Regions from separate parts of the Nonomuraea africana genome, predicted to be linked through region 1. Evidence: riboswitches for the same ligand, from Rfam matches in the RefSeq annotation. Region 1 holds a riboswitch; each other region holds the start of a gene.
What was found. Region 1 has a riboswitch for cyclic di-AMP ahead of H4W81_RS47670 (C40 family peptidase). Riboswitches for the same ligand answer to the same signal wherever they lie in the genome.

Region 1 (3,268 bases):
CGCTGATCGCCCTGACCGTCGACTCGGCCATCCCGGCCGACGTGATCGAGCAGATCGTGACGGAGATCGGCGCCGACAGCGGCCGTTCGGTCGACCTGAGCGACTGACCCGGCACCTGTCGCGAAACGCCCTCCCGCAGCCCCGCGAGAGGGCGTTTCGCTGTTTTGCGCGTGGCGTTCTTCTCACGGGCTTCTGGTTTCCGGGTGGCGTGCGCTTCTCACGTGGTGTGGGCTTCTTGGTCTCCGTGTGGTCCGCGCTTCAGGCTTCCGTGTGGCGTGCCTTCTCGGTTGGCGCGTGGTCCTCAGACGGTCGTTCTGTGCGTGGCCGGGCGTTCGGTTCGCTGGCGGGCGTTCGGTGCTTGGCTGGGTGTTCTTCCGGCCCGTACGGCAAGCCCCACTAAGCGCCTCCGCGCTCACCGCCCCCGTCCGTCCAGGGGACGCTCCTCGGGGAGCGCCGCCGCGCCGCCGCAACGGCGTCTCATATCGTGAGATGTTTGGACGTCCAGCGAGACAGCATGGATCGTGCCAGGTACTTTGGTAGAGATGCGCTGGGTACTCGTACTTATTACCTGCCGCGACGGGGCCTGTTAGGGCAGGTCGGCGACCCGTCGCGGTGCGCGGCGTTGCGTCGGCCTTAAGTCCCCTTCGTCCGGTCCGTGATCCGGACCGCACGAGCTCAGGCCCGGTCGGATTCGCGACCGGGATCCGATGTCCGAGCCAATCGCGTCCGCGAAACGAGATGAGCCACGTGTACGACATGTATCCATGGAACCGTGCGGAAGACACCGAGGAAGAGGCGGCGGAGGCCGTCCAGACGGCGCTGGACCGCAGGGACAACGGCGGCGCACCATCCCCTCGCTGAACCGGGATGTCCTCGGTGGAGGTCCCCCTGCTCCACCGGGGAGATCTCACACCGCTGACCGCGCCCCCGCGGTGAGCACGGCGATATCCCCCGTGTGAACAGCGACACCTCAGCCGATGATCGACCGAGTGCCCGTGAACCCAAGCGGCAGTCGTTCAGAAGGTCGAGCGGCGGGCGTCCCTTGATGGCCGCCGCAGTGCCCCGATCGCCAGGTGACCCCGCTGGCGTGCCCTCTGGTGGGTCGGGTGGCCGCGAGGGTGTGCTCCTCCAAGAGCGGCGTCCCCCCTGCGTGCTGTCGTGGTGACCAGGGCGCAGGGGGGACGGTGGGACTACAGGGTGGCGGTCAGCATCGCCGGGGCGGGCTCCTGCCTGGCCTTCGCCTGCTCCGCCGCCATCGCCACCCCCTTCGGATCGGGACGGACGGCGCCGACGAACGCCCTCCGGCGCCAGGCGCTGAGCTCCTCCTCCTTCACCACGTCACCCGAGCGGGGAGCGTGGACCATGTATCCGGGTCTGGAGATCATGCCGACGTGACCGAGGCTGCTGAAGAAGACCAGGTCACCAGGGCGTAGATCGTTCCAAGCGATCTTCCGGGAGAAGGCCCGGTACTGGTCGGCGGCCACCCTGGGCAGTTCGATGCCCGCCTTCTCGTAGGCTCGCAGCATCAGGCCCGAGCAGTCGTAGCCGCGGGAGCCCGTGCCGCCCCAGACGTACGGCGTGCCGCGCTTGTCCATCGCGAACGAGAGGGCGATCCGCCAGGCGGGAGTGGGCTGCTGCTTGGTGAGCGCCTTCCTGACGTCGGCGCCCGTGATGGTGGTGCCCTTGGCGGGATCCGAGACCTTGACGACGCCGGGGCTCGCGGGGGTGCGGGAGCCGAGGTCCAGGCCGGGGGCGAGGATGAGGGGGGCGTCGGAGCCGGGGGTGTCGGCGACGGCGGGGGAGGCCGTGACGAGGGCTCCTGTGGTGAGAAGACCGCAAACGAGCGCGGTCGTGACCATGCGAGACAGGGGACTGTCCTTCCAGGTGGCCGACCGGGTTAGCTGACGGGCTCGGGCGTGGAAGCCGCCCTACGGCGTGGGGACGCCGATTCGCCCCAGGGGGAAGTGGGTCCCCGGCTCCGTGCGAACGCCGCAACGGATTAGGCCCAACGGACTCTAACGAAAGGGTCAAACCACCGCAATACGGACAAACCAGATGTCCGGAAGGTGAGATCAGGTGTTCGTCCAGCGAGACGACCCGGTAAGGTACCGGCCATGGAGTCGCGCAACATTCGTCTGGCCGTCATTCCCGGTGACGGGATCGGCACCGAGGTCGTCGCCGAAGGGCTCAAGGTCCTGGAGGCGGTCGGCGCCAAGATCGATGCTACTCACTACGATCTGGGCGCCACCCGCTACCACGCCACCGGGGAGACCCTGAGCGACGAGGTCCTTCAGGAGCTGCGCGGCTACGACGCCATCCTGCTCGGCGCGATCGGCGACCCCAGTGTGCCGCCCGGCATCCTCGAGCGCGACCTCCTGCTGCGCCTCCGCTTCGAGCTCGACCACTACGTCAACCTGCGTCCGGTCAAGCTCTACCCCGGCGTGGAGACCCCGCTCGCCGACACCCTCCCCGGGGACATCGACATGCTCGTCGTCCGCGAGGGCACCGAGAGCCTCTATGCGGGAGCCGGCGGCGTCCTGCGCCGCGGCACTCCTCACGAGATCGCCACCCAGGAGTCGCTCAACACCGCCTTCGGCGTCGAGCGCGTGGTCCGCTACGCCTTCGCCAGGGCCGCCGAGCGTCCGCGCAAGAAGCTCACGCTGGTCCACAAGACCAACGTCCTCACCTACGCCGGTGACCTGTGGCAGCGCACGGTCAACAGGGTCGCGGCCGACTTCCCCGAGGTCACCACCGACTACCAGCACATCGACGCGGCCTCGATGTTCTTCGTCAACCAGCCCGAGCGCTTCGACGTGATCGTCACCGACAACCTCTTCGGCGACATCATCACCGACATCGGCGCCGCCATCGCCGGCGGCATCGGACTGGCGGCGAGCGGCAACATCAACCCCGAGCGCACCGCGCCGAGCATGTTCGAGCCGGTTCACGGCAGCGCCCCCGACATCGCGGGGCAGGGCAAGGCCGACCCGACGGCGACCATCCTGTCGGTCGCCATGATGCTCGACCACCTCGGCCTGGCCGAGGAGGCCGCCCGCGTCGAGCAGGCCGTCGCCGACGACATCGTGGAGCGTCTGACCGGCTGGACCGGCCGTACCACGCACGAGATCGGTGACGACATCACCGCACGAGTATCCGGCGGCGCCTGACCGTCGTGTGCACCCCCAGCCCGGCGGCCAAGCGGCCGCCGGTGCTCAACCAACGCCTGGCGGCCAGCGAGAACCGCCAGGCGTTTGCTGTAGGTTCCCGT
Region 2 (3,268 bases), 4.0 Mb from region 1:
AGGAGGCCGGCTGCGCGACCGGTCTGCTCTACAACCACTTCTCCGACATGGACGGGTTCCTGGCCGAGCTGTTTCTCGACCGAGCAGGCAAGGCGGGGGCGGCCCTGTCGGCTCTCACGACCCTCGCGGGCACCGGCGACGTCGTGGACAACCTGATGTCAGCCATCGAGACCCTGCTCACGGGCAATCTGCTGGCCCTCGCCGGCCTGGCGATGGCCAGGCCGGCGATCCTCAGCCACCTGGGCGAGGCGCTCAGCCAAGGAACCCTCGAGATCGACGCCAGCGAGCGCGCATTCGCCGCCTACCTGAAGGCAGAGAAGGAGCACGGCAGGATCGCGGCCGAGGCAGACACCGAGTCGCTGGCGCTCGCGCTGGTGGGTGCGGCGCACCAGCTCCTGCTCACTCGCGGTCCCCATGCCCCGGATCTCCGCGAGCGCATACGCAAGGTCGCCACCGCCCTCACCGAGGGCGTCTCTCCACGCGGCTAGGACGGATCTTCGCGCAACATGACACGTAGACAGCAGGCCTGTCCTTCGAGGGTTTCTCCGGCCGGGCCGTGAGGCCCGACCGGAGAAGGAACCCTATGCGAGCAATCCCCGGTGCCGCCCGGCTGGTCGGCGGTGTCGGCCAACCGCCGCCGCCACCTGAGCCGATTGCCTGTCCCGGACGCGCTTGACGACCACAGCGGTGCACAGCAGAGCGACGAGCACGGCGGCCGGCGCGGTCGCGTCCTGAATCTGCGGAAGCCCGCTGGAGCTCGCCGACGTCACGTTGACGAACGCTTGTTGCGCCGATGCGGACACGTTCTGCACCGGTGGGGCCTTCACCGGGGGTGAGGGTGCTGCGCCGACCGCAGCGCCCTCGCCTTCTTCGGCGACGACCTCGTCGAGCGCGCCGCTGTTCTCCTGCACCTTCCGAGGCAGGCCGTAGCCGACGACCTTGCTCTGATCGCGCTCCTTGCGCTTGAGCCACACCCGGTCGACGTTGCCCTCGATCGTGAAGATCTTGGCTCCGTCCACCCGCTCGACGATTCCGACATGGTCGATGCCTTCGACGCTGTCCGAGCCGGACCAGTCATAGAAGACGAGGGCCCCGGGTTCGGGCTGGTCGCTCCACGCGCCCTGCTGCTTGAACCACTTCGCGTGGTCGACGGTGGACGCGAACTCTCCGACGTACTCCTGGACACCGGCCTGATGGGCGGCCCAGGTGATGAACATGTCGCACCAAGGCGCGGTCTTGAAGTAGGAGTCGCTCTGGTCCACGTTGGCGTAGTACCAGTCGCCGAACTTGGTGTAGCCGTTGCTCTGTTCCCGGTAACCGAGATCCTTTTGGGCAGCCTCAAGCAGCCCTTCCACGATTGATGGCATGAGGTGGGGGAATGGCCCTTTCTCCTTCACCGCCTACCGGGTTAGCTGACGGGTTCGGGCCAGGAGTCGCCCTACCACCACGCATGGTGGATTCACCCCGGGCATGGATCGCTCCACGCCAAGTGGGTCCCCGGTTCCCGTGACGGGCGTGCCCGTCACCGCTGGGATTCGGCGGCCGACCGGCCGCCCTCGGGGGTGAAGGCAAGTCGCCGATCAGTACGTGCGATGTAGGAGGAAGGTAGCGATTCCTTGACCAAACCGCAGCAATAGGCACAAAAGATCTACCAATCGCTGCTTGGCCGCTTACTCGCTGTCAACAGGGAAGGTGCAGGGCAACGGCGGCGAGCAGGACGCCGGACAGAGTTGCCAGGGACAGCAGGAGCACGGCTCTCGGGCCGGGGTGGCGAGCCTGCCCACGGCCTGCCTCAAGTCGAGCGATTCGTTGCTTCATCCGCCGCCCCGACTCGTCACCCGCCCCCAGACTCCCGGTCGGTCCCGTCACGGGAGTGAGCCGGTGGAGCGCGTCGACGACCGGGGCCACCCCGCACCGCCGGACGGCCGCGTCGTCCGCCACCATCTCGACCAGCGTTGAGAGCTCGGTCACGGCGTGCTTCACGGTCGCCGACCACGGAAGTGCCGTGCGCATGGCGTCCGCGACGGCGAGCACCAGGTGATGACGGTGCTGGAGATGGCACCGTTCGTGCTCCAGTACAGCCTCCACCTGCGCGCCGTCCAGTTGCTTCAGCAGACCGGTGGTCATCACGATCGGCCGCGCCCGCCTCGGCAGGCAGTAGATGAGCGCGAAGGGATGCTCGATGAGGCAGACGTCCCTGGGGCTGTCGGGATACCGCGCGATCAGCTGAACCATCTCGTGGTGTCGCCGTCGTTCGGTGACCGTACGGCTGACGCGGGTCATCCCTCGCCACGCGGCCAGCAGGAGCCAGCCACCACCCACCACCGCGACGGCTAATGCGGCCAGTTCTCCGACATGAGTGTGACCTGGCATACAGGAACGCAGGTGCTCGAACCACCTGTGCAGCGGTCCCGGCGGCCAGGCGAGAATCATGAGCGTCAAGGTGAGCAAAACAACGGCCATGGCGGCGAGGAGGCTCACCCACAGAACCACAGCCGTCGCCGGCCGACGAGAGGGCCATGTGGCACGCGCGAGGACCGGCCCCGCCCACTGGCTGATCAAATATAGGGCGACGACCAGGCCGGCGACGATCATCGTCACGGCGCCTCACGCTTTTCGTTGATGTCCGACGAGCGGTACGTGAGGGCGTCGAGAAGTCGTTGGGCGTCGTCAGGGTCGACGCTCTCGGCGAATCTGGCGAGAGCAGGCCCTCGCTCCGGCAGGTTGGCCAGCGCCTCGAGCATGACTGCCACGACATGTTCCTCGCGGCTGGCCACGGCCGTGTAGGCGATGGCGATCCCCACGGGCCTGCGAGTGACGAAGCCCTTCCGGGCGAGCCTGTCGGTGACTGTCTGAACCGTGGTGTAGGCGAGAGGTTTGTCCCTTCCGCGGTTGATCTGATCGAGCAGTTCGCGGATCAGGAGCGGCCCGTTCGCCGTCCACAGTGCTTCCATGATTGCCTGCTCAAGCGGGCCGAACTCCGCCATCACCCGTCACTCTCCCATGGCCCTTCGCTGCGCCCTCATGACTGTTACCGAGGGTCTCAGAAGCAATCATGCCGCCACAAATATGTCCGTATGGGGGCGTGAAACGCCTCCGAACGATCACAGCGGGCTGATGCACCCCGTGGGCCGGTGGAGAGTACCGCCGAAGGTAAAGTTTGGATCGCCGAACAGCAGCTCACGAGGGGGTTTCGGTCGGCGACGTTGATGAACCCTTTGCGTTTTATGTACCTCTTACGTAGTTTGTGGAGCTGAAAGCGCCACGC
Region 3 (3,268 bases), 1.4 Mb from region 1:
TCGAACCAGACGCCGAGCGGCCAGCGCAGCAGCTCGACCACCGCCGTGAGCACCACGACGCCGAGCACGACCCGCAGCCACCACGGCCCCTTCAGCCTGGCCAGCAGGCGGGCGCCCCAGGGGGTGGCCACCAGCACGCCCGCGAAGAGCACGGTCAGGCCGAGCGACAGATACGACGGCACGCTGATGGCCGCGTCGAAGGCCTGCGAGCGGGCGATCTGGGCGGCGGTGAAGTCCCTCGAAGGATCGGGCGGCACGGAGGGCGCGCCCGACATCGTCTCCCAGGGAGTGGTGACCACGACCACCACGACGATCAGCGCGCCCAGCAGCGCCAGCGCGATGCCCGCCCGCCGGTCCAGCCAGCTCATCCGTGTCCCCTCGCCGTCAGCTCGTCCCGCACATACTCGCGCCACAGGCCGGTCAGCGCCGTGACCGACAGGCCAAGGGGGCGCAGCGCCTGGGCGAGATCGCGCCCCGCTGCCCGATCGTAGAGGGCCGCAAGCGCCCGCTCGCCGTAGCGGGTGGCGATCAGGCGGCAGGCGAGCCACGACTCCTGGTAGACCTGCGCGAGCCGGGGCGAGCCCGGAGCGAAGTCGCCGTCGGCGGGCAGCCGGGTGGCCGCCCGACCCGACCGCACCTCGGCGGCCAGCTCCGCCGCCGCGACGTGGACGTCCAGCCCGGAACCGAGGTAGCCGACGTAGTCGGCGAAGCCCTCCCTCAGCCACACAGGACGCCCGTACGTGCCGGCGGCCACGTGGGTGAGCTCGTGGGCGAGCACGACGTCGCGGCCCACCGGGGTCAGGCGCGCGAAGGCGCCCGGCACGACGATCACCCGGCCCTCCGACGCCAGCGCGGCCAGTCCCTCGACCGAGCCGGTGCCCGCCAGCGCCGCCGCCTCCGCGGTCGTCGCGGGCACCACGACCACCGGCCGTACGGCCCGCCGCAGAACCGCCGTGACGGTACGGCCCGCGGCGTCGGCCCGCGCCGCGAGGTCGCGAAGCAGTGCGGCGGGGGCGTGATGGCCGAGGGCGAGCGAGCGCGTGCCGTACGCGAACGTGACGCCCGACTCCCACAGGCCACGCGCCTCGGGCGGCACGAGCGGACCGGCCGACGCAGGCACCGTGCCGGCCAGCGCGGCCGCCAGCAGGGTTCTGCGGGTCACCACGGCAGCGATGCTAGCCCGGACAGCGGAAAGCCCCGTCCGGAGGGGGATGGACGGGGCTCTCCGCGCGTGCGCCTACGCGCCGGGACGGACCGCGCCGGCGAAGGAGGCCTTCCGCCAGCCGTTGATCTTCTCGATCCGCACCGTCTTGCCCGTGCTCGGCGAGTGGATCATCCTGCCCTTGCCGACGTACATGCCGACATGGCCCTTGCCGCGGAAGAACATCAGGTCACCGGGCTTGAGGCTGCGCCAGGAGACCTTCTTCTTGATGCGTGCGTACTGGCTGTGCGTCACGCGCGGAATCCTGATGCCCGCCTTGGCCCAGGCGTACTGCACCAGGCCCGAGCAGTCGAAGGAGCCAGGCCCCGTGCCGCCGTAGCGGTAGGGGTCGCCCACCTGCTTCTTCGCCACGTCGACGGCCTTGGCCGCCCTCATCTTCTGCCGCGCCGCCTTCGCGGCGGCGCTCTTTACCACACCGGCCTTCACAGCGCCGGCTTTCACAGCGCCGACTTTCACCACGGCCGTCCGCACCGCGCTCGCCTTGGCGGGGGACGCGTGAGCGGCTGGTGCGTGGAGGACGGCTCCTCCCATCGCGACCATGACGCCACTCAGGGCAAGGCAGGACAGACGGGTCTTGTTAACGGGGGTAGACAGAACGTCTCCTTGGATCTTCCACGAATGCCTACCGGGTTAGCTGACGGGTTCGGGCGTGGAAGTCGCCCTACCGGCCCGAAGGCCGGACTCACCCCAGGTGCTCGGGTCCCCGGCTCCGTGCTCCATGCCGCACGGACTCGGCGGGTCCACCGCGCACGCTCAATGGGGGGTTCGGCGCGGGGACCAGCGGATCGTTATGTGTGCACACCGGCCGCAGAGGGGCCGGCGGACGTGGCGGCGCCATGGCTTGGTCGCCGCGATGCGAGAAGGTACCCGCCTCACCAAGGGCAGGCAAAGCCGAAGTAAAGGAGTAAAGATCGTCGACGGGTGGCTGTCAGGAGACAACCCACAGCTCCATCGAACGTTCCAGGTGTCCGTTGTGACGCTTCTCACACCTCGTGTTACCCCGCGCTGTCAGGTCCCATTCGTCACTTTCGTCACACCATTAACATCAGCCGAACGAGGGGTGTTGCCGCGTAGCCATAAACTCTTCGCATGCCTGATCTGTGGTCCCTGCGCGTCCTGCTGGAGGTCGGCCGGCGCGGCTCCTTCTCCGCCGCGGCCGAGGCCCTGTCGATGACCCAGCCCGCCGTCTCGCGTCAGATCGCCACCCTGGAGCGCCGTACGGGCGTCAGGCTCTTCCACCGCCGCCCCAGGGGCGTGCAGCCGACCGAGGCGGGCCTGGCCGCCATCGAGCAGGCCGCGGCCGTGGTCGACGGGATGAGCCTGTTCGAGACCCGGCTGCGCGCCTTCGCCACCGCCGAGAGCGGCAGCGTGCGCGTGACCGCCTTCCCCAGCGCGGCCACCAGGTTCGTGCCGGAGAGCTTCCGCCGCTTCACCGCCACCCACCCCGACGTCGAACTGTCGCTCACCGTGGGCGAACACGGCGGCTCGGGCGTGCTGGCAGGCGCGGCCGACGTCGCGCTGGTCACCTCGTGGGACGCCGCCCCCGACCCGGGGCTCGACCTGCTCTTCCTGTTCGACGACGAGCCGATGGTGGCCCTGCCCGCCGGCCATCCCCTCGCCGCGCAGGAGCAGGTACGGCTGGCCGACCTGTCCGGTGAGCCGTGGATCGACGGCACCCACCCCGACTGCCTCGGCCCGATCTCCGAGCTGTCTGCCGCGATGGGAGGGGCGCCGCGGATCACCCACCTGTGCGACGACTGGAACGGCCGTCAGGGCCTGGTCGCCGCGGGCGTCGGCGTGATGCTCTACCCGTCGATCGCCGGCCGGTCGGTGCGCTCGGACATCAGGCTGGTGCATCCCTCGCCGTCGCTGCCCGCCAGGCGGATCAGCGTCGCCGTCCTGCCCGCCCATGGCCGCCCGCCCGCCGTGAGCGCCTATCTGGACGTCCTGCGCGAGATGAGCGCCGCCTACGGGCGAACCGCGCCGACCAGTCGCCTGCCGTAGGCGGACAACGGGACGACCTTGACCACGTCACCGGTCTGCGGC

Region 2: another riboswitch for cyclic di-AMP. It lies ahead of H4W81_RS09000 (CHAP domain-containing protein); the one in region 1 lies ahead of H4W81_RS47670 (C40 family peptidase).
Region 3: another riboswitch for cyclic di-AMP. It lies ahead of H4W81_RS21635 (C40 family peptidase); the one in region 1 lies ahead of H4W81_RS47670 (C40 family peptidase).

Annotation. Positions count from the first base shown of each region.
Region 1 is NZ_JADBEF010000001.1:5,982,540-5,985,807, reverse strand. Features, by position in the region: gene serA (phosphoglycerate dehydrogenase) at 1-107, shown strand, start outside; gene H4W81_RS47670 (C40 family peptidase) at 1,191-1,859, opposite strand; cyclic di-AMP (ydaO/yuaA leader) riboswitch at 1,872-2,016, opposite strand; gene H4W81_RS28440 (3-isopropylmalate dehydrogenase) at 2,115-3,167, shown strand.
Region 2 is NZ_JADBEF010000001.1:1,955,474-1,958,741, reverse strand. Features, by position in the region: gene H4W81_RS09005 (TetR/AcrR family transcriptional regulator) at 1-488, shown strand, start outside; gene H4W81_RS09000 (CHAP domain-containing protein) at 582-1,355, opposite strand; cyclic di-AMP (ydaO/yuaA leader) riboswitch at 1,383-1,551, opposite strand; gene H4W81_RS08995 (M56 family metallopeptidase) at 1,681-2,595, opposite strand; gene H4W81_RS08990 (BlaI/MecI/CopY family transcriptional regulator) at 2,598-2,987, opposite strand.
Region 3 is NZ_JADBEF010000001.1:4,581,151-4,584,418, forward strand. Features, by position in the region: gene H4W81_RS21625 (M48 family metallopeptidase) at 1-368, opposite strand, end outside; gene H4W81_RS21630 (hypothetical protein) at 365-1,165, opposite strand; gene H4W81_RS21635 (C40 family peptidase) at 1,238-1,663, opposite strand; cyclic di-AMP (ydaO/yuaA leader) riboswitch at 1,827-1,969, opposite strand; gene H4W81_RS21640 (LysR family transcriptional regulator) at 2,312-3,226, shown strand; gene H4W81_RS21645 (C40 family peptidase) at 3,190-3,268, opposite strand, start outside.